3 regions of the Streptomyces sp. NPDC053541 genome follow, and region 3 is predicted to be linked to each of the others. Evidence: riboswitches for the same ligand, from Rfam matches in the RefSeq annotation. Region 3 holds a riboswitch; each other region holds the start of a gene.
The links. Region 3 has a riboswitch for S-adenosylmethionine ahead of thrC (threonine synthase). Riboswitches for the same ligand answer to the same signal wherever they lie in the genome.

Region 1 (9,345 bases), on a different contig from region 3:
ACGACGGTGTGTTCGAGGACGGTGACGCCCAGCCGGTCGCAGGCCGCGCGCAGGTGGGCGCGGGCGCCGCTGGACAGGCGGTCGCCCAGCTCGCCGCGGGCGATCAGGGTCACCGAGAGGCCGGGGCGGGACTCGGCGATCTCGGTGGCGGTCTCGATGCCGGTCAGGCCGTCGCCGACGACGAGTACGGTTCCGCCGGCGCCTTGTGCGTCGAGGGTGTCGAGGCGCTCGCGCAGGCGCAGGGCGGAGGGGCGGGCGGCGATGTCGAAGGCGTACGCGGCGACGCCGGGGACGCCCTGGTCGGCGCCGTGGCTGCCGAGGGCGTGGATCAGGGTGTCGTAGGCGAGTTCCGCGCCGCCCTCGGCGTCGTCCACGGTGACGGTCCGGCGCTCGGGTTCGAGGGCGGTGGCCCGGGCCACGCGCAGCCGGATCCCGGTGCCGGCGAAGACCTCGGTCAGCGGCGGGGCATCGATGTGCTGGCCGGCCGCGAGCTGGTGCAGCCGCAGGCGCTGGACGAAGTCCGGTTCCGCGTTCACCACGGTGATCGCGACGTCGGCCGGGTCCAGCCGCCGGGCGAGGGTTCCGGCCACGTAGGCACCGGCGTAGCCGGCGCCGAGGACGAGGATGTGGTGCCGCGAGTCCCGCTTGTCGTGGGTCATCGCGTCTCCGGTCATCGCCCGTCCCGTCATCAGGTGTCCGGTCATGTCGTGTCCGGTCATGTCGTGTCCGGTCATGTCGTGTCCGGTCATGTCGTGTCCGGTCATGTCGTCTCCTCCGTCTCCCAGGGGGTTCGGCCTCAAGACACCAGCGGGCCGATCACCGTGACACGATGTGACGCAGGTCACACGCCGAGAGGACTCGGAGGGGAGGGAATGCGGTCCGCTCGGTCAGTGGGTCGCGCGCCAGCGGGGAGCGTCGTCGTCCGGCGTGTCCGGGGAAGCGAAGTGGAACGGCACACCGAGGTGATCGGCCAGCGTCGGCGGCCGCACGGCCGGGCGGAGCGCCCTGCGGGCCTTCGTGGACGGTCGCCAGGTGGCCCTCCCCTTCCGGATCGTCCAGGACCGCGACCAGGACCACGAACCAGTCGTGCACCGTGTCGCCGTCCCACAGCGCCTCGACCGCGACCACTCGTCCCGCAAAGGCCGCGGCGCGGGCCGCGAGGGAGGGGACGTCGAGCGGGTCCGGGGCGCGCCGCACCCGCCCGCCGAGGGCCTCGTACCGCGCGTGGACCACCCGCTCGGCCTCGTACAGGCCGACGTCCAGCGGACGCAGGGCCTCCCAGACCGTCCTGACCGCAGACATGCGACGGGCACGGAGGACGTCGGCGTCGACCGCGTGGCGGGTCCGCTCCTCCAGGTACGGCCACCAGCCGCTCAGCGGGCTACGACGGGAGCTCACGCGCGCCGCTCCCCCGGTCGGGCAGGAGGGCCTCTGCGGCGGCCGTCGCCACCACGTCGGCGACGGTGGACAGGGCGGGCGAGTCAAGTTTCCACTGCTGCCAGTACAGGGGGACGTCCATGGGCCGGTTCGGAGCGAGTTCCATCAGCCGGCCGGCGAGGAGCAGCGGTTCCGCCTGCGGTTCGGGCACCATGCCCCAGCCGAGGCCGAAGGCGACGGCGTCGCGGAACCCGTCGGACGTGGGCACCAGGTGGCGGATGCGCCCCGCGCCGGAGCGGCCCTTCGTGAGGGACCGGACGAAGGCGTCCTGGAGGCCGTCGCGCCGGTCGAAGGTCACCGTCGGGGCCTCGGGCAGGTCCTCGTGCAGCTTCCCCGCGAGGTGGGTGGCGGCGAACTCGGGCGCGGCCACGGCCCGGTAGCGGGCCAGGCCCAGCGGCCGTACGGTGCAGCCGGCCACCGGGTCGGGAGACGAGGTGACGGCCGCCATCACCTGCCCCTCGCGCAGCAGGGCGGTGGTGTGGGCCTCGTCCTCCCGGTGGAGCTCGAAGCAGACCGGCGGCTGCTGCGGAACCCGGGTGAGGGCGGGCAGGAACCAGGTGGCCAGGGAGTCGGCGTTGACCGCGATCGGGATCCGGGCCGGGCCCAGCTCCGCCTCCAGGCCCAGCTCGGCGCGGGCGTCCCGTTCCAGGCGCGCCATCTGGCGGGCGAAGCGCACCACCACCTCGCCCGACTCGGTCGGGCGCACCGGTTTGCTGCGCATCAACAGCACCCGGCCGGTGCGCTGTTCCAGCGCCTTGACGCGCTGGCTGATCGCGGAGGGCGTCACGTGCAGGGCGGCCGCGGCGGCGTCGAAGGTGCCCTCGTCGACGACGGCCAGCAGGGTCCGTACCAGATCCAGGGGAAGCTCGTTCATAAGTACGGCTAAGGATACGTAAGAAAGTTTAGCTGTCGCCATCGAGCCGCGGTCCTTACGGTCAAGGTCATGAACAGCAACACCCTTGCCGCCCTCGTCGCCGGATTCGGAGCGGGGCTCTCCCTCATCGTCGCCATCGGCGCCCAGAACGCGTTCGTCCTGCGCCAAGGCGCCCGCCGTCACGCGGTCCTCGCGGTCGTCGCGATCTGCGCCCTGTCGGACGCGGTGCTGATCGCACTCGGTGTGGCGGGGGTGGGAGCCGTGGTCACGGCGTGGCCGGCGGCGCTGACCGCCGTGGGCGTGGTGGGCGGGGTGTTCCTGCTGGTGTACGGGCTCCTCGCCGCCCGCCGCGTCCTGCGGCCCGATCCGGCCGCCGCCCTGACGGCGGGCGGTCCTGCGGCCGGTTCGGCCCGCCGGGCGGTGCTGACGTGTCTGGCGATGACCTGGCTGAACCCGCACGTGTACCTGGACACGGTGCTGCTCCTCGGCTCGCTCGCGTCGGACCGCGGCGACCTTCGCTGGGCCTTCGGCGTGGGCGCGGCCCTGGCCAGCCTGAGCTGGTTCTTCGCGCTGGGCTTCGGCGCCCGGCTGCTGAGCGGCTTCCTGTCCCGTCCGAAGGCGTGGCGGGTGCTGGACGGGCTGGTCGCGGCGACCATGCTGACGATGGGCGGGATGCTGGTGGCCGGGGCGTAGACGGATTGCGGATGTGTGTGTGGGGCCGGGTTCGGCCGCGTCGGTGCACGGTCGTTCGCGGCCCGTCCGCGCTCCGTCTCCGCCGGGCGAGGGCCTATCGTGCTGCCGGAGTACCGGAGCACGGGAGTGCCGGACCACCGGAGTGCTGGACCACCGGAGTTCTGGACCACCGGAGTGCCTTGGTGGCCGAACGCCCGGCCCCGGCCGTCCGCAGAGGGGGAGAAAGAGCATGAACACCGCAACGACGGTCTCGCTGGTCACGGGTGGCAACAGGGGCATCGGCCGCGAGACCGCGCGCCAGCTCGCCGCCCTCGGTCACACCGTCCTGCTGTCCGCCCGCCGTCCGCAGGACGCCGAACGGGCCGTCGCCGACCTGGCTCCCGGACTGCCCGGCACCCTGCTCCCCTGCCGGCTGGACGTGACCGACGCCGACGACGTACGCGCCCTCGCCCGCCGCGTGGAAGGGGAGTTCGGGCGCCTCGACGTCCTCGTCAACAACGCGGCCATCAACTACGACACCGCCCAGCGCGCCGTCTCCGCCGACCTCGACGACGTCCGCCGCACCCTGGAGACCAACCTCTTCGGCGCCTGGCAGACCGCGCAGACCTTCCTGCCGCTGCTGCGCCGATCGCGCCACCCCCGCATCGTGAACGTCTCCAGCGAGTCCGGGTCCCTGGAGCACATGGGCGGCGGCACCCCCGCGTACGGCGTCTCGAAGGCCGCCCTCAACGCCCTGACCCGCAAACTCGCCGACGAGCTGCGCGCCGAGCGGATCCTGGTCAACGCCGTCTGCCCGGGATGGATCGCCACCGACATGGGCGGGCCGGGCGGCGACCCCGTCGATCAGGGCGCCGCGAGCGTGGTCTGGGCGGCGACCCTGCCCGACTCCGGACCCACCGGCGGTTTCTTCCGGAAGGGCGCGCCACTGCCCTGGTGACGGGGCTCCGGCCGGTCCCTCCCGCCCCTCCCGTCCTTCCCGGTCCCTCCCCGGTCGTTGCCGGCCCATCCCCGGCCCCTTCGCGACGGCGTCACGTCCGCGGCCGTACGCGTGGCCCGTCGTACACGTGGCACGTCGTACGCATGACCTGCTGTACACGTGGCACGTCGTACAGGCGACTCGGGGGCCATTGGCAGCAAGCGTCCGGAGTCTTGTATGGTTCCTCGCGAATCATCCAGAGGGGTGGAGGGACCGGCCCTACGAAGCCCCGGCAACTCCCCGGTCGACTCGGCGCTCCCAGTTCGCGCCGCGCCGCCGGGATCAGTGCCAACTCCGGCCCGCGCCAACGTGGCGCGGGAAAAGATGAGGAGACACGGTGCTCTCTGTGCTGCCCCTTCCCCAGGCCTTGTCGACTGCGGGCCTTCCGCGTACCCGTCTCATGTGCTCCGCGACGTATCAGCCGCTCGTTTCGGCCCTTCCCCGCTGATCGTCCCTGCCCTCTCCCGGCTGCCGAGGTTCCTGCGCGCCCTGGCGCGCGCAGACCGAGACAGGAGTACCCCTTTTCATGAACATTCCGGATATTTCCAGCGGAGTCGGTGTCCTCGACAAGGCCGCGGTGATCCTGGGCGCGCTGGCGGCCGGCCCCGCCACGCTGGCGGGGCTGGTCTCCGCCACCGGTCTGGCCCGACCCACGGCCCACCGGCTGGCCACCGCCCTCGAACGCCACCGCCTGGTCGGCAGGGACCTGCACGGCCGGTTCGTGCTCGGCCCCCGACTCGCCGAGCTCTCCGCCGCGGCCGGCGAGGACCTCCTGCTGACGGCTGCGGGCCCGGTCCTCACCTCGCTGCGCGACACCACCGGCGAGAGCGCTCAGCTCTACCGCCGGCAGGGCGAGGTGCGCATCTGCGTCGCAGCCGCCGAACGGACCTCGGGCCTGCGGGACATCGTCCCCGTCGGCTCCACGCTCCCCATGAAGGCCGGCTCCGCCGCCCAGGTCCTCCTGGCCTGGGAGGATCCCGAGCGCTACCACCACGGTTTGCAGGGAGCCCGTTTCACGGCCACCGCCCTCAGCGGCGTACGGCGAAGGGGCTGGGCCCAGTCGATCGGCGAGCGCGAACCGGGCATGGCCTCCGTCTCCGCGCCCGTACGCGACCCGGCCCACCGCGTCGTCGCCGCCCTCACGGTCACCGGCCCGATCCAGCGCCTCACCCGCAACCCCGGCGCCCGCCTCGCGCAGGTCGCCATCGACGCGGCCGAACGCCTCACCGAGGCGATCCGTCACCGATGACGGACGGGCGGGCCGAGCGGTGCCAGCCCCGGCCTCGGGTTCCGCGGCCGGCGGTGTCGCACGGAGCGTCGCCGTGCGGAGTCCTCGGCGAGGCCGGACCCCTCCGGCGCGGTCAGAACTGGCCGTTGGAGATGAGATCGCCGTCGGAGCCGTAGATCGTCACCAGGCCGTTCTTCGAGTGCTTCCAGTCGGCGAACGCGGACGCGATGAGTTTGGCCTTGTTGGCGTCCGGGCTCATGAAGCCGCCCTTGAAGTCGGTGTAGACGTCGGCGGTGTCCAGGATGTCGTTCTGCTTCTCCGCCCCCTGGACCTTGGTCACGTGCTTCACGGCGGCCTTCTCGGCGTCGGTGCCGTTCTTCGCCACGAACGCCTTGAACTGGTCGGCCTGGCTCTGCTCTTTGGGCACCTCGTCGGCCGGCGGCGCCTCGGTCCTAGGCTTGGCGGCCGGATTCGCGGTCGGCTTGGCGGCGGGCTCGGAGACGACACTGCTCGGCTTGGCGTCGGACTTCGTGTCGCCGTCTCCGCCGCCGTCGGCCAATGCGCCGATCACGCCGACGAGGACGACCAGGGCGAGAAGGCCACCGCAGCCGATCGCGATGCCGCCGCCGACACCGATGCCCTTCTTCTGCGGCGGAGGCGGCGGGCCGTAGGGGCCGGGCTGCTGAGGGTAGCCGTACGGCTGTTGGGGCTGCTGGTCCCATCCGGGCTGCTGCGTCATGAGGTCCCCTCGATGTGATCATCTCGTAAAGGCGAGGTGAACATATCGTGAGTGTGTCCGCGCCGGAGGGGAGATGCGGAATCGGACCACAAGAAGTCCCGCCGCGTCAGGCGCTGTTCGGGCGGTCGGGCGACGGTGGCGGGAACCACGCCTGTTCGTGGGGCGCTCCCCCGTGGTGCACACCGCCGTCCCGCCGGGAGACCGGGACCCGCCGCGGGACCGACCTCGCCCGATGTCGGCGCTCCGGAGGGCCGGTCTGATGGACTCGTGCCATGAAGTCACCGCTGCCCCGCCTGTTCCGAGCACTCGAACGGTTCCATGCCTCCCGCCCCTGGGATCACAACGCGCACTACCACCGGTGGATCCTGCGGCAGCTCCCGGGACGGTTCAACAGCGCCCTGGACGTCGGATCGGGCAGCGGTGACCTCGTCAGACTTCTGGCGACCAGGGCAGGAACGGTGCACGGAATCGACGCCGACGCCACCGTCGTCGCACGCGCGCGAGAGCTCACCGGCCCGGCCGCCCCGGTGACCTTCGCCGTCGGAGACGCCCTGAGGGACATGCCTCAGGGCCCCACGACGTCATCACCTGCGTCGCCGCCGTCCACCACATGCCCTTCGGACCGGCCCTCGCCCGCTTCCGGCAGCGCCTGGCATCTGGCGGAACCCTGGTCGTCGCCGGTCTGTACCGCCCGCGGTCGGGGACCGATCACCTCATCGACGCCGTCGCCATTCCGTCGAACGTCGCCATGGCCTGGATCAAGAACAGGGGCCGCAAAGCGCCGCCACCGGCCTCGATGACCGCCCCGACGCGGCCGGCGACCATGACCTTCGCCGAGATCACCCGCGAGGCCCGGCGCGAACTGCCCGGCGCACGGCTGCGCCGCCGACTGTTCTGGCGCTACACGCTGGTCTGGCGCCGGGACTGATCCCGCTTCCCGCTGTCCGGCGTGCGGGCGGGGACCAGGGCCGGGGCCGGGACCGGAACCGGCGCCCGGGCCGGGGCCGGATCGGGTTCGCCCCCCTACCGCTGGCGGTCGCGGCGCGACCCGGCGACGCGTGCGAGCGCGCGCAGCATCCGGACGTACGGTGACCAGCGGGCCGGCCGCCGTACGGTTCCGGTGCAGGCGAGCTCGGCGCGGTCGAGGGCGTCCTCCAGGCAGGCGTCGTGCAGCGGGCGCCAGGCCAGGGGCCAGGTCAGACGGGCCACGCCCGTGGGTGTCATGGCGAGGGTGTGGTGCAGCACCGTGCGGTCCTGGCCGGCGGGGAGCGTGGCCAGTTCGTGGAAGCCGTGGAAGCCACGGGGTCCGGTGAACGCGAACCGGACCCAGCGCCCGGGCGCGTACCCGGCCACGGTGTAGCGCACCGGGCCGTGCCCGCCCACCGCGCCGGCCCCCAGAGGGCGGTCGAACTCCATCGGCGCCCAGGCCGCCCCGGGCCAGAGCCGGTCCCCGTCCCCGCTCGCCAAGCTGTCGATGAGCGCTCCGACCTCGCTCTCGGCCACGGGCAACAGGCGCTGGTGCACGTTGTAGACGCCCACGTGTCTCTCCCCTCAAGAGTATTGGAGACCCCTCTCCAATTAATTGGAGAGTACTCTCTGATTCATGGTGAGACCACCCCGCTTCGACACGGCCCAGCTCCTCGACGCCGCCGTCCGCCTCGCCGCCTCCGGCGGACCTCAGGCCGTCACCATGTCGGCCGTCGCTCAGGCCGTCGGCGCGCCCAGCGGCTCGGTGTACCACCGCTTCGCCGGGCGCACGGCGCTCCTCGCAGAGCTGTGGCTGCGTACGGTGGAGCGTTTCCAGGAGGGCTACTTCGCGGTCCTGACCGGCGAGCCCGATCCGCACCGGGCGGCCCGCGCGGCCTCACGCCATGTGGTCGCCTGGTGCCGCGAGAACCCGGCCGAGGCGGTCCTCCTCCTCTACGGCGCCGCGGACTTCGGCCGCGCCGACTGGTCCGAGGAGCACCGCCGACGCGCGGACGCCGGCAACGGCCGGATCTTCGAGGCCCTCGCCACCCTCGCCGAGGCCCTCGGCGCCCGGAACGAACAGGACCGGGACCGCATGGCCCTGGCCCTCATCGACCTCCCCCTGACCGTGGTCCGTCGCCACCTCCGCGCGGGCAGCACCCTCCCACCCCACGCGGAGGACCTCACCGAGCAGTGCACGACGGCACTCCTCGGCTAGCGGGGCAGACGCAGGCGTATCGGAACGACAGGCAAACCAGCCCTCGTCGTAGGGTCAGTCGGCATGGCCGATCTTCACCGCGACAAGCACGTCTTGCCTGAACTCACCACACGCATCGCCGGGTTGACCGTGAGGACGCTCACCGCCGCGCACACCGATGCGTATTACGCGCTCATCGACCGAAACCGCGAGCACCTCACCCGGCACGGCGACTACCAGGCGCTGGCCGCGTCGGACCACGAGACAGCACATGCCGAGCTGCTCGACGATCCGCACCCGTCCCTCCGCTGCGGCGTCTTCCTGCACAGCGCCCTCATCGGCCGCGTCGACCTGGTGGCTGTCAACCCGCCCAAGTTCGGCCTCGGATACTGGCTCGACCACGAGGCAACGGGGCAGGGGTACGCCACGGCGGCCTGCCGCACGCTGATCGAGTACGGAGCCACCGTGTTGGGCGCCACCGACGTGTTCGCAGGCGTCACCCACGGAAATGACAGAAGCGGCGCCGTGCTGACCCGGCTCGGCTTCAAGGTCGCCGAGGTCTTCGAGACCTACACCCGATATCACCGGGCCCTCGTCATCACCGGGCCCTCGTCGCCTCGTCCTGCGCACACCTCCCCCACTGACGGCGAGGCTGGACCGAACCGGCCGGCATGAAGTGCGTGGGCCCAGCATCACCCGATCGTGACCGGCTGTTCACGCACCGTAGCGCGACGCTGGGTGAAGCTCGAGAGACGGATCGGGTCGGTGGAGAGCAGGCATGCAGGTGCGCGACCCGGGGTACCCGGCGCGCGACCGCCCGTTCTCGCAGCGAAAGGACGCCTCGAGATGTCTCCCGTCAACCTCGCGGCCCTGCCGCTCGCCGCTTCCGGTACACCGTCACTGCTGATGATCCTCGTGGGGCTCGTCGTGGTGCTGGTGCTGATCGGCGCGTTCTGGTGGGGCAGCAGGCGAGTCGCCCGCAGACGCCGGCCCACGGGCGGTGTCCGCCAGCCTCCCGTACCGACGCACGACCGCGCGGTCCGTGACCGCGACGCCCCCGACCCGAGGGGGAAGGATCCGCGATGAAGGCATCCGCAGCCGCCTACAAGCCCGCCTCACTGGCCCTGGGCGTCACGAGCGGCCTGCTCGCCGGAGCCGCGTTCAAGAAGACGTGGCAGCTGCTGAAGCACGAGGACGAGGCACCGAAGGCCACGGATGAGGAGCGCCGCTGGGG
Region 2 (9,345 bases), on a different contig from region 3:
TCTGCAGCTTGCCGCGGCGCTCGTCGGCGAGGTTGGCCTGCTCCGTGGCCTCTTCGGCCTCGTGGTTGAGCTTGTCGACCTTCGACTTGACCTCGTCGATCTTCGGCTTGGGGGCGGCCTGGGCCCCGGCCTGGGCGGAGAGCGCGACGGCCGCGGCGGCGGTCGCGGTGAGCACGGTCACACGGGTGCGGCTCGGCTGCTTGGGACGACGGTGGGACGCCACGGGGGCGATCTCCTTCTTCCTCGAGCCGCCCGGCCGTTCGGCGGCAGGCGGGACCAACGCTGTCACCCCGGATGGATGATCAACCGCGCGTAGGTTCGAGCCCCGACCCTAGTGACCATCTTGTGATCAGTTCAAATCCCCACCGGAAAAATCCGGCCCGCTCAACAAGTTATTTACCGACATCACACGGGCAGCAATGGCCACTTGACCCTGCGTGAGCCACAAAAGCGACATCACGGGTGTCCGTGACGAGACTTCACGAGAGGCGCGAAAGCCGCTTCAGCAACAAGGCGGACGCGACCGGCCGCGCCCCGGCCTTGGCGACCCCGTCGGCCACCTCGCGGTCGGTGGAGACCACCACCACGGGCCGCCCCGGCGGCTCCGCCCGCACCAGCTGGCGGATCAACTCGTCCGCCGTCACACCGGGCTTGGAGAACAGCACCCGCACCCCGCGCGGCGGGGCGAGCAGCACCGGCGCGGCCAGCTCGGCGCCGTCGAAGACACAGGTGACCTCGGCTCCCGAGCGGGCCGCGAGCGCGGAGAGCCCACCGAGCAGCCGCAGCCGCTGCTTCTCCAGCGGCATCGTCGGATAGCCGGTCTTGGTGACGTTGTAGCCGTCCACCACCAGGTGCGCCTGCGGGAGTTCGAGCAGCTGGTCGAGGAGGGCCGGGTCGGTCTCGGACAGCGCGCGGGCCGCGATGTCCTTCGGCGACATCCGCCCCGGCTCCACCGCGTCCACGGTGTCCGCCGGGTGCATCGACACCGGCGGCAGGGCGAGTTCGCGGCGCAGCCCCTGGGCGGCGTCAAGGACGGTGTCCAGGAGCAGCCGCAGCCGCATGTCCTCCACCGAGCGCCCCTCGCGGGCGGCCCGGCGGCTCGCCTCCAGGGCGGCCTCGACCTCGCCGAGCCGGGCCTTGAGCCGCCGGCTCTCGCTCTCGGCGGCGGACACCTGGGCGGCGGCCTCGGTGCGGGCCGCGTCGATCTCGGCCTGCGCCCGGCGCAGCGCGGCCTCGCCGCGCTTGACGTCGCTCTGGGCGCTGCGCAGCTTGCGGTGAAGCGATTCGGCGTCCTTGCGGGCGGCCTCCAGCTCGCGGCGCAGCTGCTCGGTCTCGGCCTTCGCGCGCTCCCTGGCGACGGCCACCTCCTCGCGCAGCCGCTCCAGTTCGCGCCGGCCGGCCTCGTCGGCACGCTCGGCGTCGGCGCGCTCGGCCTCCTCGCCGGCGGCGGCGACCAGCTTGCCCCAGCCGGCCGGGCGCAGCACGTAGGCGGCCGCGGCCACGTCGACCGGGTCGGCGGCGCCGGGCGGGGCGCCGGACTCCACGGCCCCGGCGAGCTCGGGCTGCGCCTCCTTGAAGCGCTCGCCGATCCGCTGCCGGAACAGCGGGTCGCTCTCCAGGGCGGCGGCCATCGCGTTCCCGGCGAACTTGGCGCGCCGGGAGGCGGTGAAGCGGGCGTACTGGCGCAGCGGGGCGGGCAGCTCGGTGACGGTCAGCCCGCCGAAGGCGTCGGCGACGAGCGCGACGACCCGGCGGCGCACGGCCTCGGGCAACGGCCGGTCGAGCGCCTCGGCGGCGCCGTCGGCCGCGCCCGGCTGGTCACCGTGCGCGGGCTGCTCCACGATCCGTCACCCACTCCCTGTCTCGCCCTCGCCGGGCCGCTCCTCAGGAAGCGGCGCCCGGCCTGTCCACCAGTTCGATCTGGTCCACCGCGTTGCACCAGCGGCAGCGGACCGACTCGATGGTCTCACTGACCACCTCGCGCTCCTCGACCTTCGGCTCTCCGGCGAGGTCCAGATGGACGTACTCGACGACCTTGGACGAGCGGGTCACGTCGAAGCGGGTCAGGTTGCCGCAGAGCGTGCAGCGCCAGCGGGTCTCGGCGGTCGGCAGGGGAACCGTCGTCATCGTTGCCGTCCTCTTTCCGTACGAGGCTCAGTGTGAGGCCTTGCGCGAGGTGTCGCGGACCCGCGGTGCGCCGTCGAACAGCGGGGATGTCGCCCATCGGGCAGGTCCTAACCCTACGGCCTCGCGGGTACCCCGCGGCACGGCGAGGCACTCTGTCCAGGTGGGCCCCGGTACGCCATGATCTGTCCATGATCGACTGGCGGGGTGCGGCCCTCGGCGCCTGGCGCGGCGTGCGGAACGGGCCGACGGTGACCTACGGCCTCATCGGGCTGTGCGTGCTGCTGTTCGCGGTGAGCCCGGTGTCGGGCCTGAACCCGGCGTACGGGACGGGAGACCAGCTGCTCGCGGCGCAGAGCGCGTACTTCCAGCGCTGGGGCGTGATCCCGGCCGATCTGACCCGGGCCGAGCCGCGCGCCCTGCTCACCCCGCTGACCGCGCTCTTCGTGCACGGCAGCTGGCTGCACCTGCTCGGGAACATGCTGTTCCTGTACGTGTTCGGGGCGATGGCCGAGGAGCGGATGGGCCCGGTCGGGTTCGGCCTGTTCTATCTGGGGGCGGGGGCGCTCGCGCTGACCGGCTACGCGGTGGCGCACGCCGAGAGCGCGCAGACCCTGGTCGGGGCCTCGGGGGCGATCTCGGGGGTGCTGGGGGCCTTCCTCCACCTCTTCCCGCGCGCGCGGGTGACCAGCCTCTTCCCCTTCCTCTTCTTCCTGCCGCTGCGCTTCCCGGCCTGGATCGTGCTGATCTTCTGGTTCGTGCTCCAGTGGCTGGCGGCGCGCTCGGCCGGGGCGGGGCCGGGGGTGGCGTATCTGGCGCACGTGATCGGCTTCGTACTGGGCTTCCTCTACGCGTGGGCCCGCTACAGAGGTGGGGATACAGTGAAGCCACCAGCCGCGGCCATCGAGGGAGAAAGCCAGCCGTGATCACCGCGATCGTGCTCATCAAGACCAGCGTGGACCGCATCCCCGAGATCGCCGAGGCGATCGCCGCGATCGACTCCGTCAGCGAGGTCTTCTCGGTCACCGGCACCTACGACCTGATCGCCATGGTGCGGGTCGGACGCCACGACGACCTGGCCGACATCATCCCCGGGCAGATCTCCAAGATCCCCGGCGTCGAGGCCACGGACACGCACGTCGCCTTCCGCGCCTACTCGCAGCACGAGCTGGACGCGGCCTTCGCCATCGGCCTGGAGTCCTGACGCCCCGGTCCCCGTACGACGGCGAAGCCGGCCTCTCCCCCGCGGGAGGCCGGCTTCACCCGTTCGAGCGACCGGTCAGCCGCGGTCGGGGACGCAGCGCCCGTCCTCGGTGCGGTACGTCCAGCGGGCGCCGTCGCGCACCAGCTCCTTGACCGCGCCGACGAAGCGCTCGACGTGCTCGTCCGGGGTGCCGGCGCCGAAGCTCACCCGGATGGCGTTGAGCGACCGCTCGCCGGGGGCCGCCTCGGGGGCGCCGCACTCGCCCGGGTCCTGCGGGTCGCTGCCGAGCAGGGTGCGGACCAGCGGGTGGGCGCAGAAGAGGCCGTCGCGGACGCCGATGCCGTACTCGGCGGAGAGCGCGGCGGCGAAGTGGGAGCTGTTCCAGCCCTCGACGACGAAGGAGATGACGCCGACCCGGGGGGCGTCGTCGCCGAAGAGGGAGAGGACGCGCACCTCGGGCACCTCCGCGAGGCCCGCGCGGACCGTGGCGATCAGGTGCTGCTCGCGGGCGACGAGGGAGTCGAAGCCGGCCTCGGTGAGCGCCTTGCAGGCGGAGGCGATGGAGTAGACGCCGATGACGTTGGGCGAGCCCGCCTCGTGCCGGGCCGCGGTGGTGTGCCACTCCACGTCCACACCACCGTCGGCCCGGCGGGCCACCTTGCGGGAGGCGCCGCCGCCCGCGAGGTAGGGCTCGGCGTCCTGGAGCCAGTCGGCGCGGCCGGCGAGCACGCCGGAGCCGAAGGGCGCGTACAGCTTGTGCCCGGAGAAGGCGACCCAGTCCACGTCGAGCTCCCGCACGGAGACCGGGTGGTGGGGCGCCAGCTGGGCGGCGTCCAGGACGATCCGCGCGCCGTGCGCGTGCGCGGCGGCGGCGAGTTCGCGCACCGGCCACAGCTCGCCGGTGACGTTGGAGGCGCCGGTCACGCAGACCAGGGCGGGGCCGTACGGGTCGCGGTCGGCGAGCGCGCGCTCCAGGGTTTCGACGGCCTGGACGGGGGTGCGCGGCGCGTTGAGGTAGGTGACCCGGGCGTCCCGCCACGGGAGCAGCGAGGCGTGGTGCTCGGTCTCGAAGACGAAGACCTGGCAGTCGGCGGGGAGCACTTGGGCGAGCAGGTTGAGCGAGTCGGTGGTGGAGCGGGTGAAGACGACCTGGTCGCCGGGGCGGCAGTCGAGGAACTCGGCGACGGCGGCGCGGCTGTTCTCGAAGAGGTCGGTGGAGAGCTGGGAGAGGTAGCCGGCGCCGCGGTGGACGCTGCCGTAGTACGGGGCGTAGGCGGCGACGTCGTCCCAGACGCGCTGCAGGGCGGGGGCGCTGGCCGCGTAGTCGAGCGCCGCGTAGGTGACCTCGCCGCCGGTGACGAGCGGGACGGTGACGTCGCGGCCGAGGACCGGCAGCGGGGCGGCGCAGCAGGGGTCGGTGCCCTCGGCGGTGGCGACGGAGGAGGCGGCGGGGGCGGCGACGGCGGCGTTCGGGCGTGCGGACATGACGGTATCTCCCGGCATAAAAGGGGCGCGAAAAGGCGTGAGGGGGCCCGCGGGGCGGCAGCGCGAACAGGGGTGCCGCACACGGGGTGGTGAAGGGGAAGAGGGGCCGAGGGCCCTAACGCATTCGCTTGCTCACGAGACAACGCTCCCTAGAGGACCAAGGACCCCAGGGTGGTGCGCAGGGGTCCGCGCTTGCCGCAGGCTTCTGCTCGTACGGCCTGGTCTTCACCCGGGGCACCCCGCCACGGACGGAGGGTTGCCGGACAGCCGGCCGGGGCCTTGCAGCTGTCACTCATGACCTGTTCCAGAACCTATGCCAGACGATCACGGGGCCGCAACCCCGTCCCGGCATCCGGGACGGGGCGTCATGCGCCGTTCACATGGGGGCGGTCAGGCGTTGCTGGCGGCGATCCACCGCTCCAGGGCGCGGCGCGCGGCCCCTGAGTCGATGGACTCGGCGGCCCGGTCCATGCCGGCCCGCAGCTGCTCCGCGAGGGTGCCCTCCCCCGGCTCCAGGGCGGTCAGCGCGGCCGCCGAGTTCAGCAGCACGGCGTCCCGCACCGGCCCGGTCTCGCCGGCGAGCAGCCGCCGGGCGACGTCGGCGTTGTACGAGGGGTCGCCGCCGCGCAGCGCGTCGAGCGGCACCGGGGTGATGCCGACCTCGCGCGGGTCGAAGCGCTCCTCGCGCACGGCGCCGTCCCGGACCACCCACACCCGGGAGGTGCCGGTGGTGGTGAGCTCGTCCAGGCCGTCGTCGCCGCGGAAGACCAGGGCGGAGTTGCCGCGCTCGGCGAGCACCCCGGCGACGATGGGCGCCATCCGCGGGTCGGCGACGCCGACCGCCTGGGCCCGCACCTTCGCCGGGTTGGTGAGCGGGCCGAGCACGTTGAAGGTGGTGCGGATGCCGAGCTGGCCGCGGGCCGCGGCGACGTGCCGCAGCGAGGGGTGGAAGCGCACCGCGAAGCACATGGTGATCCCGGCCTCCTCGGCGACCTCGGCGACCCGCTTCGGGGTCAGGTCGAGGTTGATGCCGAGCTTCTCCAGGACGTCGGAGGAGCCGGAGGCGGAGGACGCGGCCCGGTTGCCGTGCTTGACGACCTTCACCCCGGTGCCGGCCACGACGATCGCGGACATCGTGGAGATGTTCACCGTCTTGGCGCCGTCGCCGCCGGTGCCGACGATGTCGACGGCGGGCCCGGGCACCTCGATGACGTTGGCGTGCTCGTACATCGTGCGCACCAGGCCGGAGATCTCGGCGACGGTCTCGCCCTTGGCGCGCAGCGCCACCATGAACCCGGCGATCTGCGCGTCGGTGGCCTCGCCGCGCATGATCAGGTCCATCGCCCAGGCGGTGTCGTCGGCGGACAGGTCCCGGCCGTCGAGGAGTCCGTTCAGCAGGACGGGCCAGGAGCGGCCCGCCGCGGTGTCGCCTCCAGCGGGGTTCACAGCGCTCATGGTCGCTCCTGAGGGGTCCGTACGGAACTGCGCGGGTGTCGCTCCCACCCTATCGATCTCCGGGGACGGCAAAGAGCCCCGTCCATCGAATGGACGGGGCTCTCGCCGTGGCGACCTAGGCGGTCAGCGGTTCAGTGGTGATCAGTGGTGGCCGTGGCCGCTCTCGATCTCCCTGAACTCCTCCGCGGTGGGCTTGGCGATCTGGTTGTCGCCGCCGTAGTAGCCCCGGTTGAGCTTGACCCGGAGCTTCTCCATGCGCCCGACCTTGCGCTCCACACCGTTCTCGTCGACGGCCGGCGGCAGCTCGGCCGGCTCGTACTGCTCGTGCGCGGTGAGCTTGTAGCGCTCGCCCTGGCTGAGCGGGGTGTGGACCTCGACGAACTCACCGTGCGGCAGGCGCTTGATGATGCCCGACTCGCGGCCGTGCAGCACCTTGTCCTTGTCCCGGCGCTGGAGGCCGAGGCAGATCCGCTTGGTGACGATGAACGCGATGACCGGGCCGACGAAGAAGAAGATCCGCACGAACCAGGTGATCGAGTTGATCGACAGGTGGAAGTGGGTCGCCCAGAGGTCGTTTCCACCACCGACGAGCATGATCATGTACGCGGTGATCCAGGCGACGCCGAAGGCGGTGCGCGTCGGAGCGTTGCGCGGGCGCTGCGCGATGTGGTGCTCGCGCTTGTCGCCGGTGATCCAGGACTCGATGAACGGGTAGACCGCGATGGCCGCGAGGACCACCGGGAAGATCACCAGCGGGATGAACACGCCGAGGACCAGCGTGTGGCCCCACAGGTTGATCTCCCAGCCCGGCATGACACGGATCAGACCCTCGGCGAAGCCCATGTACCAGTCGGGCTGGGCGCCGGTGGACACCTGGTCCGGGCGGTACGGGCCGATGGCCCAGATCGGGTTGATCGAGGCGATCGCCGCGATGACCGCGATGACGCCGAAGACCAGGAAGAAGAAGCCTCCGGCCTTCGCCATGTACACCGGCAGCAGCGGCATGCCGACGACGTTCTTGTTGGTGCGGCCGGGGCCCTCGAAGTGCGTGTGCTTGTGGACGAACACCAGGATGAGGTGCGCGACCACCAGGCCGAGCATGATGCCCGGGAGCAGCAGCACGTGCGCCGAGTAGAACCGGGCGACGAAGTCGCCGCCGGGGAACTCGCCGCCGAACAGGAACATCGACAGGTACGTGCCGACGATCGGCACGGACAGGATGGCGCCCTGCATGAAGCGCACACCGGTGCCGGAGAGCAGGTCGTCCGGGAGCGAGTAACCGGTGAAGCCGGTGAACATGCCCAGGAAGAACAGCAGGAAGCCGAACAGCCAGTTGATCTCACGCGGCTTGCGGAACGCGCCGGTGAAGAACACGCGCATCATGTGCACGAACATGCCGGCGAGGAAGATCAGCGCCGCCCAGTGGTGGATCTGCCGGATGAGCAGACCACCGCGCACCTCGAAGGAGATGTGCATGGTCGAGTTGAACGCCTCGGACATCAGCTGTCCCTGGAGCGGGACGTACGAGCCGGCGTACTCCACCTCGTTCATCGACGGGTGGAAGAACATCGTCAGGTAGACGCCCGTCAGGATGATGATGAGGAAGCTGTAGAGGCAGACCTCGCCCAGCATGAAGGACCAGTGGTCCGGGAAGATCTTCCGCATGTTGGCCTTGGCCAGCGTGTAGATCCCCAGGCGTCCGTCGGCCCAGTCGGCGATCCGCTCACCGGCGGGCGCCTTCTTCTGCGTATTGGTCACAGTGCTCATCCGCGCTCCCAGAAGGCGGGACCGACGGGCTCTTCGAAGTCACCGTGCGCTTCGAGGAAGCCCTTGTCGTTCACGCCGATCCGCAGCTGCGGAAGGGCGTGACCGGCCGGGCCGAAGATGACGCGGGCGCCGTCGGACAGGTCGAAGGTGGACTGGTGGCACGGGCAGAGCACGTGGTGCGTCTGCTGCTCGTACAGCGAGATCGGGCAGCCGACGTGGGTGCAGATCTTCGAGAAGGCGACGATGCCCTCGTGCGACCACTCGAGCTCGCGCTTGTCCTTGATGTCCTCCGGCTGGATCCGGACGATCATCAGGGCGGCCTTGGCGATCTCGGTCTGGAAGTGGTGGTCGTGCTCCTCCAGGCCCTCGGGCTTGGCGAACGTCAGCGAACCGACGGCGACGTCCTCGGGACGCAGCGGCTCGTTGGTGTTCATGTTGATGAGCAGCTTGCCCTTGGACCACAGGGTGGACCGGAGCTTCTTCTCGGGCAGCGGGCCCATGTCACGCAGCAGCACGACGCCGGAGAGCGGCACCAGGGCAAGCGCGCCGAACAGCGTGTTGCGGATCAGCTTGCGGCGGCCGAAGCCGGACTCGGCGGCACCGGCCGCGAAGTCCGCCATGACCTTCGCCTTGACCTCGGGCGTGGCCTCCATCGGGTGACGCTCGTCGGCCACCTCGACGTCGGACATCAGGGTGCGGGCCCAGTGGACCGCGCCGGCGCCGATGAAGAACAGCGCCGCACCGAGGGTCAGACCCAGGGCGAAGTTGAGCGCGGACACCCGGCCGAAGGGCCAGATGTACACGATCTTGTCGACCGGGAAGATCACGTACGAGGCGATGAAGCCGATCGTGGCCAGCATCGACAGCGTGAACATGAAGGCGATCGCGCGCTCGGACCGCTTGGCGGCCCGCTCGTCGATGTCCTGGATGCGCGGCTTGTGGGGCGGGAGGCCCGGGTCGGCGAACGGGTCGTCGGCGACCTTCACCGCGCCGTGCGCGGTGGCCTGCTCGGTCGGCAGGTTCTCTTCTGGATTCTCTTGGGTACTCATGACTTCTTGGCCTTAGCGGTGTGGGCCGCGACCCAGATGGCAACTGCGATCAGTGCGCCCAGTCCGAAGATCCACGCGAACAGGCCCTCGCTGACGGGGCCGAGGCCACCGAGCTTGAGACCGCCCGGGTTGTCGGCCTTGTCGCTGTTCACGGCCTGGACGTAGGCGATGATGTCCTTCTTCTGCTTCTCCGGCATCGTCGTGTCGGGGAAGGAGGGCATGTTCTGCGGGCCGGTCTGCATGGCCTCGTAGAGGTGCTTC
Region 3 (9,345 bases):
GCAGGTCGCGTCCGTCGGCTCCAGGCCGAAGGTGGCGTCGAAGGGCTGACGGCGGTTGCTGGGCGCGGTGCCGTCGTCGTAGCGGAACGGGGTCGGACGGGCGTCGACCACCATCGCCGAGCCGCCGCCGGGGTGGTTGCTGACGTTGTTGTCGTCGTACGAGCGGTCCACGTACCAGACCAGCATGCCGTTCTGGAACTTGAAGAACTCGACCCAGTCCGGAGCCGTGAGCGGCTTGCTGAACTGGTACGGGCCCTCGGCGAGGAGCGCGTCGGCGCCGACGTACTCGCGGTTCTCCAGGAGGTAGTAGCGCGGGTAGGTGGCCGTCTCGGTGCCGGTGGAGATCTTCCAGCGGTCCTGTCCGGTCCAGCCGTTGGTGCCCTGCTCGACGTCGTCGGAGGTCAGCGTGGTGCCGCCGGTGCCGAGGGTGATGTCGTCGAGGAAGGCGCCGGCGAAGTGCACGCCGCCGTCCGTCTGGTAGCGGAAGCGGAACAGCGAGGGCTTGCCCGCTGCGTCGTACGAGAAGCGCAGCGTGGTCCACTTGCCGGCCGAGGAGCCGGAGACGGCCGCGCCGGCGCGCTGCCAGTTGGCACCGCCGTCGAGCGAGTACTCGGCGAAGAGGTAGTCGAAGTCGGCCTCGATCTCGTACCAGGCGTTCGCCTTCACCGTGACGCGCGAGGTGGCGGGCACGGAGCGGGTGAGGGACTGGTTGAGGCCGTCGGCGGAGCCGGTCCACCAGGCGTGGGTGCCGGAGGTGGGCGTCGTGTAGGAGGTGCTGCTGGCCTTGTCGGGCAGCGCGACGCGGACGGCCTGGGCCTTGCCGGCGACCTGGAGGGCGGCCGGGCTGAGGGTGTACGAGCCGGTGGCGCCGAGCGGCGCGTCGGCGTAGTCCAGCCAGCCGAGGAACAGCTTCTCCTCGGCGCCCATCAGACCCGGGTGGGTGCCGATGCCCTCGCCCGCGGCGGCGCCGTGGCCGAGCCAGGAGCCGGAGCTCATCAGGGTCCAGAAGGCGGTGGAGTTCTCGCCGCCGTCGGTGTCGTAGAAGTCGGGCAGGCCGAGATCGTGGCCGAACTCGTGGCAGAAGACGCCGAGTCCGCCGTTCTCGCCCTCGGTGGTGTAGTCGCCCAGCCAGTACTTGGACTGGCCGATGCGGGCGCCGCCCTGCTTGTTCTGGGTGCCGGAGACGTCGGGGCCGGTGAGGCCGTAGTCGTCGCCGTTGACGTACCAGCGGTGCGACCAGATGGCGTCCTCGCCCTGCGCGCCGCCGCCCGCGTCCTCGCCCATGCCGGCGTGCACGGCCTGGAAGTGGTCGATGTAGCCGTCGGCCTCGTCGAAGTTGCCGTCGTGGTCGTAGTCGTTGCGGTCCCACACGTCGAACTGCGCGAGGTAGGCGTCGATCTCGGCGGGCGTCTTGCCGGCCGCGAGCTGCGCGTTCCACCAGGCGTCGCCGGTGTCCTGGATGAAGGCCCAGGAACCGCCGGTGTCCTCGACGGCGTTGTCGCCGTAGTAGGAGGCGTTGTAGGGGACCTTGACCCAGTCCTCGACGGTGTTGGTCACCGAGTAGCGGCCGTTCGACAGCTTCTCGTAGAAGGTCTTCATCGACTCGCCGGAGCCGTTGAACAGCTCCTCGTAGTGGGCCTTGGAGAAGTCCGCCGTCCACGCGTTGGAGTTGTCGGTGCTGCGGTCCGGCTGCGGAATCTGGTTGTGCAGGGGTCCGGGGACCGTGCCGTACTTGCCGGCGCTCAGGTCGCCGAACTCGGAGAGGATCGTGAAGATCTTCTCCTGCCGGACCTCGGTGGTGGTCTCGGTCTCGGCGAACTTCCCGGGCGCGACCTCGACGACGCCACGGGCGTTCGCCTTCGCCTTGCCCTTGGCGACCAGGTCGATCGCCTTCTTGCGCAGCTCGGTGCGCTGCTTGCTGAGCGGTCCGGGCCGGTCGTCCGGCCGGGGCGCCGCGGTGGCCCCGGGGCCGCTGTCCCGGGCTTCCTGCGCCGCGGCGGGGGTGATTCCCGCGGCGAGGAGTGCGGTGAGCGCCGACCCTAGGGTCATGCCCACGACAATCTTGTTCTTCAAGGCTGCGCGATCCCTTCGCTCACATGCGGGGTGCCGCATGGTTCGCGTGGTTCCGTAGGAGACTTACGGATCGCCTGGGGGAACGATCGGCGCCGAGTCTGGCACGGAAGCCCCCCGCCCGAGGAGGGGGAGATCCCGAGGAATTTCCCTCCCGTCCATAGGGGTGCTGTAGGGGAGGGGAGGGGTCCGCTCCGCCCGCGGGGGCGCGCCGCGGGTCGTGCGCGCCGCGGGGCCGTGCGTCGGTGGCCCGGCGGCGGCCCGTCGGCCGTCAGGAGGCGCGCAGGGAGTCCAGCTGGTTCAGGAACCAGCGCTGCGGCGGGTGGGCGGTGGCCGCGGTGGCGAGCCGCTTGGTGCGCTCGGCGCGCTCCGGCGCGGGCATCGACAGGGCCTGGTGGAGCGCCTCCGCCGTGGCCGTGACGTCGAAGGGGTTCACCGTCAGGGCGTCCCGGCGCAGCTCCTCGTAGGCGCCCGCCTCGCGGGACAGCACCAGCGCGCAGCCGGCCTCCGAGACGACCGGGATCTCCTTGGCCACCAGGTTCATGCCGTCGCGCACCGGATTGACCAGGGCCACGTCCGCCAGGCGGTACGCGGCGAGCGAGCGCGTGAAGTCGTCCTCCACGGAGACCAGGACCGGCTGCCAGTCCGCGGCGCCGAACTCCTCGTTGATCCCGTCCGCCAGCTCCCGCACCGACGCCGTGTACGCCCGGTAGACCTCCAGGTCCTGACGGGACGGATACGCGGACGCCAGGTGGACCACCCGGCCGCGCCACTCGGGGCGGGCGGTGAGCAGCTCGCGGTAGGCGAGCAGGCCGCGCAGGACGTTCTTCGACAGCTCCGTGCGGTCCACCCGCACGATCGTCCTGCGGTCCCCGACCTCCGCGCGCAGCCGCGCCAGCCGCTCGTCCACCTCCGGCCGGTGCGCGAGCGCGAGCAGGTCGTCGCCGTCCACGCCCAGCGGATGCACCGCCGCCCGGGGCCGGCGCGCCGCGCCCGCCACGTACGGATCGGCCAGGAACGCGTCCGCCCACCGGCGGGTGTGGAAGCCGACCTCGTCCGCGCCGAGCATCCCCTCCGCCAGCTCCCGGTGCACGTCCTCCGGCAGCATCGCCAGATAGGCCGGCTCCGCCCACGGGGTGTGGGTGAAGTGGCCGATCCTCAGGTCGGGGCGGCGCTCGCGGAGCATCCCCGGCACCAGCGCCAGGTGGTAGTCCTGCACCAGCACCGCCGCGCCCTCGTCGGCGGCCTCCGCGAGCGCCTCCGCGAAGGCCCGGTTGTAGTCGCGGTACGACTCCCAGCGGCGCCGGAACTCCGCGTCGAAGACGGGCTCGCGCGGGATGTCGTAAAGATGGTGGTGGAGGAACCACAGCACCGAGTTCGCGATGCCGTTGTACGCGTCCGCGTACACCTCCGGGTCGATGTCCAGCATCCGCACGCCCGGCTCGGCCACCCCGCGCCGCACGGCCTCGCGGTCGCCCTCGCCGAGCGCCGCGCACACCCACACGCCCGACGACACGGCGCTCAGCCCCGAGACGAGCCCGCCGCCGCCCCGCCGGGTGTCCAGTGAGCCGTCGTCGCGCACGGTGTACGAGACGGGGCCGCGGTTGGATGCCACGAGGACAGAAGCCATACGGCGAACCTAGCCCGTCCGGTAAACGCTCAAACGTGCGGATTCGAGACGCGCGGATTCGCGCCAGGAAACCCCAGGGATCTCGTGTGCCCCAGGGCCCTCGCCCGCCCCGGGAGTCCCGCCCAACCCGGAAGTCTCGGGCGCCTCACCGCTCCCTGCCGGCCCGCACCGCCGCCAGCGCCACCACGCCGGTCGCCGCCAGCGCCACACCCAGCCCGCCGAGCAGCCACAGGCGCTCCGCGCCCGCGTCCCGCTCGGCGATCGGCGTCCGGCGCTCCGGGGCCGTGCCCGCCGCCCCGGCCGGCCCCGCGCCGCCCAGGAGGAGTACCAGCACCGCGACGGCCGCCCCCAGCGCCCTTTCCGTTCTGCACCGCATGAGAGGGAAATCTAGGCAGAAAGACCCATTATCGGCTGTTACGCCACGCGGCGCCGCTCCGCGTACTCCGCGATCTCCGCCATCGGCGGGCGCTCCTCCGTGTCCACCGCGTACGTACGGGGCACGAAGCCCGGCGCTCCCGCGCCGCCCTCGCCCCGCTCGAACTGCGTCAGCCGCGGCCGCACCAGGTGCCCGCGGGACAGCCGCAGCTGGGCCGTGCGGTAGATCGCCGCCGCCATCCGGCCCAGCGCCTGCCCGTCCTGGTGCCGGTGCTTCCGCACGCCCACGTCCACCTGCGCGAGCGCGTCCAGGCCCACCGTGTGCAGCGCGTCCACCAGCAGGCCCAGCTCCACCCCGTACCCGACCGGGAACGGCAGCCGTTCGAGCAGCGAGCGCCGCGCCGCGTACTCACCGCCCAGCGGCTGCACGAAACCGGCCAGCTGCGGCCAGTGCAGGTTCAGCAGCGGGCGTGCCACCAGCTCCGTCACCCGCCCGCCCTGACCGGGGGCGTCGCCCAGCGGGCGGTCGTACATCGCCTTCACGAACGCCACGTCCGGATCGGTCAGCAGCGGCCCCACGATCCCCGTCACGAAGTCCGCCGAGAAGTCCCGCAGATCCGCGTCCACGAAGCAGACCACGTCCCCGCCCGTCACCATCAGCGACCGCCACAGCACCTCGCCCTTGCCCGGCACCGCCGGCAGCCGCGGCAGGATCGCGTCCCGCGCCACCACCCGCGCGCCGGCCGCCGCGGCCACCTCGGCCGTCCGGTCCGTGGACCCCGAGTCGATCACCACGAGCTCGTCCACCAGCGGCACCGCGTCCGTCATCAGCTCGCGGCGGATCACCGAGACGATCGCGCCGACCGTCGCCTCCTCGTTCAGCGCGGGCAGCACCACGCTGACCCGGGTGCCCCGCTTCGCGGCCAGCACCGCCTCCAGCGGACGGTCGGCCACGGACCAGGACCGCCGGGCCAGCCAGCGCTCCACTTCTTCCAGCAACGTGATCTCCATCTCGCGGATCGGACGACCGGTTCCACCGTCGAAGGCTTCGGTTACAGTCTTGAACAACGCGGAAGCCCGATGCATGTCGGGGTGCCGACCGCGTCTCACAATCGAATACCGCTCATCCAGAGGGGCAGAGGGATACGGCCCGTTGAAGCCCCGGCAACCCTCCAGTCGGTTCCGTCGTCTCCAGCGAGGTCCCCGGCTAGGGAAGGTGCCAAATCCGTCTCATGGCGAAATGCGTCATGAGGAAGATGAGGAGAAAGGGCCTCGCCTCCATGGCTGTACAGACCGTCGCACCCGCTTCCGGAACCCCCGCCACCGTCGACCTCGGTCCCGCGTCCGGACTCTCCTGCCGCGAGTGCGGCGAGACCTTCCCGCTCGGCCCGATCTTCGCCTGTGAGCTCTGTTTCGGCCCCCTCGAAGTCGCCTACGACCTGCCGACCGGCGACCCCGAGGCGCTCCGCAAGCGCATCGAGGCCGGCCCCGCGAACATCTGGCGCTACGCCCCGCTGCTCCCCGTCCCGGCCGACGTCGCCGAGAAGCCGAACCTGAACCCCGGCTGGACCAAGCTCGTCCAGGCCGACAACCTGGCCCGCGCGATCGGCGTCGAGCCCGGCAAGCTCTTCGTCAAGGACGACTCCGGCAACCCGACCCACTCCTTCAAGGACCGGGTCGTCGCCCAGGCCATCGAGGCCGCCCGCGCCTTCGGCTTCACCACCCTCTCCTGCTCCTCCACCGGCAACCTGGCCGGCGCCGTCGGCGCCGCCGCCGCCCGCGCCGGCTTCCGCTCCTGCGTGTTCATCCCGCACGACCTGGAGCAGGGCAAGGTCGTCATGGCCGGTGTCTACGGCGGCGACCTGGTCGCCATCGAGGGCAACTACGACGACGTCAACCGCTTCTGCTCGGAGCTCATCGGCGACCCGCTCGGCGAGGGCTGGGGCTTCGTGAACGTCAACCTCCGCCCGTACTACGGCGAGGGCTCCAAGACCCTCGCGTACGAGATCTGCGAGCAGCTCGGCTGGGTCATCCCGGACCAGCTGGTCATCCCGATCGCCTCGGGCTCGCAGCTGACGAAGATCGACAAGGGGCTCCAGGAGCTCATCAAGCTGGGCCTGGTCGAGGACAAGCCGTACAAGATCTTCGGCGCCCAGGCCGAGGGCTGCTCGCCGGTCTCCGCCGCCTTCAAGGCCGGCCACGACGTCGTCCGCCCGCAGAAGCCGAACACCATCGCCAAGTCCCTCGCGATCGGCAACCCGGCCGACGGCCCGTACGTGCTCGACATCGCCCGGCGCACCGGCGGCGCGGTGGAGGACGTGAACGACGAGCAGGTCGTCGACGCGATCAAGCTGCTCGCGCAGACCGAGGGCGTCTTCGCCGAGACCGCGGGCGGCGTGACCGTCGGCGTGACGAAGAAGCTCGTCGAGGCCGGCGTCATCGACCCGTCGCTCACCACCGTCGTGCTCAACACCGGTGACGGGCTCAAGACCCTGGACGCCGTGGCCGACAGTTCTCAGGCGACCGCCACCATCCGCCCGAGCCTGGACGCGTTCCGCGACGCGGGCCTGGCCCACTGACTCAGAGAGGTACGACGACCGCCATGGCCGTGAACGTCCGCATCCCCACCATCCTCCGCACCTACACCGGGGGCCAGGCCGAGGTCCCGGCCGAGGGCGCCACCCTCGCCGAGGTCATCGCCGACCTGGAGAAGAACCACACCGGCATCGCGGCCCGCGTCCTGGACGACCAGGGCAAGCTGCGCCGCTTCGTCAACGTGTACGTCAACGACGACGACGTGCGCTTCGAGCAGGGCCTGGAGACGGCCACGCCGGACGGCGCCGGCGTCTCGATCATCCCGGCCGTCGCCGGAGGCTGACCCTACCGGCGGGTACCGGTGAATCCTGAATTGCCCCTTCCGCGAGAAGAAGCGGAAGGGGCAATTCTGCATGGTTGAGCGCGATAGAGTTGGGGAAGCCCCCTCCGCTGCGCATGCCAGGTGCATATGAGAATGCGCCCCGACCTGACAAGAAGCAGCCAATGTGCCCGCCTCTTGTGCCCCATCTGCGCCGTTTGCCGGGCCCGACTTGCCCCGTGATTCAGTGAATTCTCCCCAATTCCCCTTTCCGGCGTGCCCAGAATTCTCGTCCGATTGACCTGTTGCAGAGGGCAGTTGGGCAGATACATTCAGCCGCGGTCGACGCGTTCCGGCGCAGGGTCTGACCCGGGTCCGCGAAGTGCGGATCCGCGCAAGGGCCAGTAATAGGGGAGTTAGGCATGGCTCAGGGCACCGTCAAGTGGTTCAACGCGGAGAAGGGCTACGGCTTCATCGCGGTCGACGGTGGTGCGGATGTTTTCGTCCACTACAGCGCGATCCAGATGGACGGATACCGCACCCTCGAAGAGGGTCAGCGGGTCGAGTTCGAGATCTCGCAGGGCCAGAAGGGTCCGCAGGCGGACATGGTCAAGCTCGCCGTCTGAGCGCGGCGCGATCGGCCACCGACGCACTTCCGTCGAGGGGCCCGCATCCCGGCAGGGATGCGGGCCCCTCGCGCGTCCCCGGCCACCCCGGCCTCCGTCGCCGGCCACCCCGGCGCCCGTCCGCGACCGGTCCCGGCGGTTGTCCACAGGGCGGGCGGATCCTCCGTAGTCGCTTGCACTCGCCTAGGTCGAGTGCTAATCATTGGCGTTAGCACTCTCACGCTGAGAGTGCTACGAGGATCGGGCAGACGAGGTCGCGGACCGAGTGGGGAAGGAACCACGAGGAGCGCGGGCCGTCCGTCGCGGGCGTCGGCGCGGTCCAGGAGCGTTATCCACCCCATGTCCGGGAGGACCACTTCACATGGCCAAGATCATCGCGTTCGACGAGGAGGCCCGGCGCGGTCTCGAGCGCGGCATGAACCAGCTCGCTGACGCCGTCAAGGTCACCCTCGGCCCGAAGGGCCGCAACGTCGTCCTCGAGAAGAAGTGGGGCGCCCCCACGATCACCAACGATGGTGTCTCCATCGCCAAGGAGATCGAGCTCGAGGACCCGTACGAGAAGATCGGCGCCGAGCTGGTCAAGGAAGTCGCCAAGAAGACGGACGACGTCGCCGGCGACGGTACGACCACCGCCACCGTTCTCGCCCAGGCGCTGGTCCGCGAGGGCCTGCGCAACGTCGCCGCCGGCGCCAACCCGATGGCCCTCAAGCGCGGCATCGAGAAGGCCGTCGAGGCCGTCTCCGGTGCGCTGCTCGACCAGGCCAAGGAGGTCGAGACCAAGGAGCAGATCGCCTCCACCGCCTCCATCTCCGCCGCCGACACCCAGATCGGCGAGCTCATCGCCGAGGCCATGGACAAGGTCGGCAAGGAAGGCGTCATCACGGTCGAGGAGTCCCAGACCTTCGGTCTGGAGCTTGAGCTCACCGAGGGCATGCGCTTCGACAAGGGCTACATCTCGGCGTACTTCGCGACCGACATGGAGCGCATGGAGGCCGCGCTCGAGGACCCCTACATCCTCATCGTCAACTCCAAGATCTCCTCCGTGAAGGACCTGCTCCCGCTCCTGGAGAAGGTCATGCAGTCGGGCAAGCCGCTGCTGATCATCGCCGAGGACGTCGAGGGCGAGGCCCTGTCGACCCTGGTCGTCAACAAGATCCGCGGCACCTTCAAGTCCGTCGCCGTCAAGGCCCCGGGCTTCGGCGACCGCCGCAAGGCCATGCTGAACGACATCGCCATCCTCACCGGCGGCACGGTCATCTCCGAGGAGGTCGGCCTCAAGCTGGAGAACGCCGGTCTCGACCTCCTGGGCCGCGCCCGCAAGGTCGTCATCACCAAGGACGAGACCACCATCGTCGACGGTGCCGGTGACAGCGAGCAGGTCGCGGGCCGCGTGAACCAGATCCGCGCCGAGATCGAGAACAGCGACTCGGACTACGACCGCGAGAAGCTCCAGGAGCGCCTGGCGAAGCTCGCCGGTGGCGTCGCCGTCATCAAGGCCGGTGCCGCGACCGAGGTCGAGCTCAAGGAGCGCAAGCACCGCATCGAGGACGCCGTCCGCAACGCGAAGGCCGCCGTCGAGGAGGGCATCGTCGCCGGTGGTGGCGTGGCCCTGCTGCAGGCCGGCTCGGTCTTCGAGAAGCTGGAGCTCGACGGCGACGAGGCCACCGGTGCCGAGATCGTCCGCAAGGCGCTGGCCGCCCCGCTGACCCAGATCTCCGTGAACGCCGGCCTCGAGGGCGGCGTCGTGGTGGAGAAGGTCCGCAACCTCCCCGTCGGCCACGGCCTCAACG

Region 1: another riboswitch for S-adenosylmethionine. It lies ahead of ACIGW2_RS28245 (IclR family transcriptional regulator); the one in region 3 lies ahead of thrC (threonine synthase).
Region 2: another riboswitch for S-adenosylmethionine. It lies ahead of ACIGW2_RS18265 (aminotransferase class V-fold PLP-dependent enzyme); the one in region 3 lies ahead of thrC (threonine synthase).

The regions. Positions count from the first base shown of each region.
Region 1 covers NZ_JBITXM010000011.1:336,327-345,671, reverse strand. Annotated here, with positions in the region: gene ACIGW2_RS28270 (NAD(P)/FAD-dependent oxidoreductase) at 1-659, opposite strand, end outside; gene ACIGW2_RS28265 (hypothetical protein) at 817-1,398, opposite strand; gene ACIGW2_RS28260 (LysR family transcriptional regulator ArgP) at 1,382-2,311, opposite strand; gene ACIGW2_RS28255 (LysE/ArgO family amino acid transporter) at 2,381-3,004, shown strand; gene ACIGW2_RS28250 (SDR family oxidoreductase) at 3,234-3,941, shown strand; SAM riboswitch class I at 4,170-4,311, shown strand; gene ACIGW2_RS28245 (IclR family transcriptional regulator) at 4,507-5,229, shown strand; gene ACIGW2_RS28240 (hypothetical protein) at 5,342-5,947, opposite strand; partial or broken gene ACIGW2_RS28235 (class I SAM-dependent methyltransferase) at 6,220-6,875, shown strand; gene ACIGW2_RS28230 (SRPBCC family protein) at 6,971-7,486, opposite strand; gene ACIGW2_RS28225 (TetR/AcrR family transcriptional regulator) at 7,551-8,132, shown strand; gene ACIGW2_RS28220 (GNAT family N-acetyltransferase) at 8,196-8,786, shown strand; gene ACIGW2_RS28215 (DUF6479 family protein) at 8,958-9,197, shown strand; gene ACIGW2_RS28210 (DUF4235 domain-containing protein) at 9,194-9,345, shown strand, end outside.
Region 2 covers NZ_JBITXM010000006.1:395,496-404,840, forward strand. Annotated here, with positions in the region: gene ACIGW2_RS18240 (NlpC/P60 family protein) at 1-223, opposite strand, end outside; gene ACIGW2_RS18245 (NYN domain-containing protein) at 480-1,841, opposite strand; gene ACIGW2_RS18250 (hypothetical protein) at 1,885-2,127, opposite strand; gene ACIGW2_RS18255 (rhomboid family intramembrane serine protease) at 2,316-3,050, shown strand; gene ACIGW2_RS18260 (Lrp/AsnC family transcriptional regulator) at 3,047-3,328, shown strand; gene ACIGW2_RS18265 (aminotransferase class V-fold PLP-dependent enzyme) at 3,404-4,813, opposite strand; SAM riboswitch class IV at 4,997-5,113, opposite strand; gene trpD (anthranilate phosphoribosyltransferase) at 5,204-6,268, opposite strand; gene ACIGW2_RS18275 (cytochrome bc complex cytochrome b subunit) at 6,410-8,035, opposite strand; gene ACIGW2_RS18280 (Rieske 2Fe-2S domain-containing protein) at 8,032-9,084, opposite strand; gene ACIGW2_RS18285 (c-type cytochrome) at 9,081-9,345, opposite strand, start outside.
Region 3 covers NZ_JBITXM010000001.1:117,782-127,126, forward strand. Annotated here, with positions in the region: gene ACIGW2_RS00630 (immune inhibitor A domain-containing protein) at 1-2,049, opposite strand, end outside; gene ACIGW2_RS00635 (trehalose-6-phosphate synthase) at 2,342-3,700, opposite strand; gene ACIGW2_RS00640 (hypothetical protein) at 3,846-4,076, opposite strand; gene ACIGW2_RS00645 (glucosyl-3-phosphoglycerate synthase) at 4,115-5,074, opposite strand; SAM riboswitch class I at 5,196-5,338, shown strand; gene thrC (threonine synthase) at 5,332-6,654, shown strand; gene ACIGW2_RS00655 (MoaD/ThiS family protein) at 6,678-6,953, shown strand; gene ACIGW2_RS00660 (cold-shock protein) at 7,352-7,555, shown strand; gene groL (chaperonin GroEL) at 7,917-9,345, shown strand, end outside.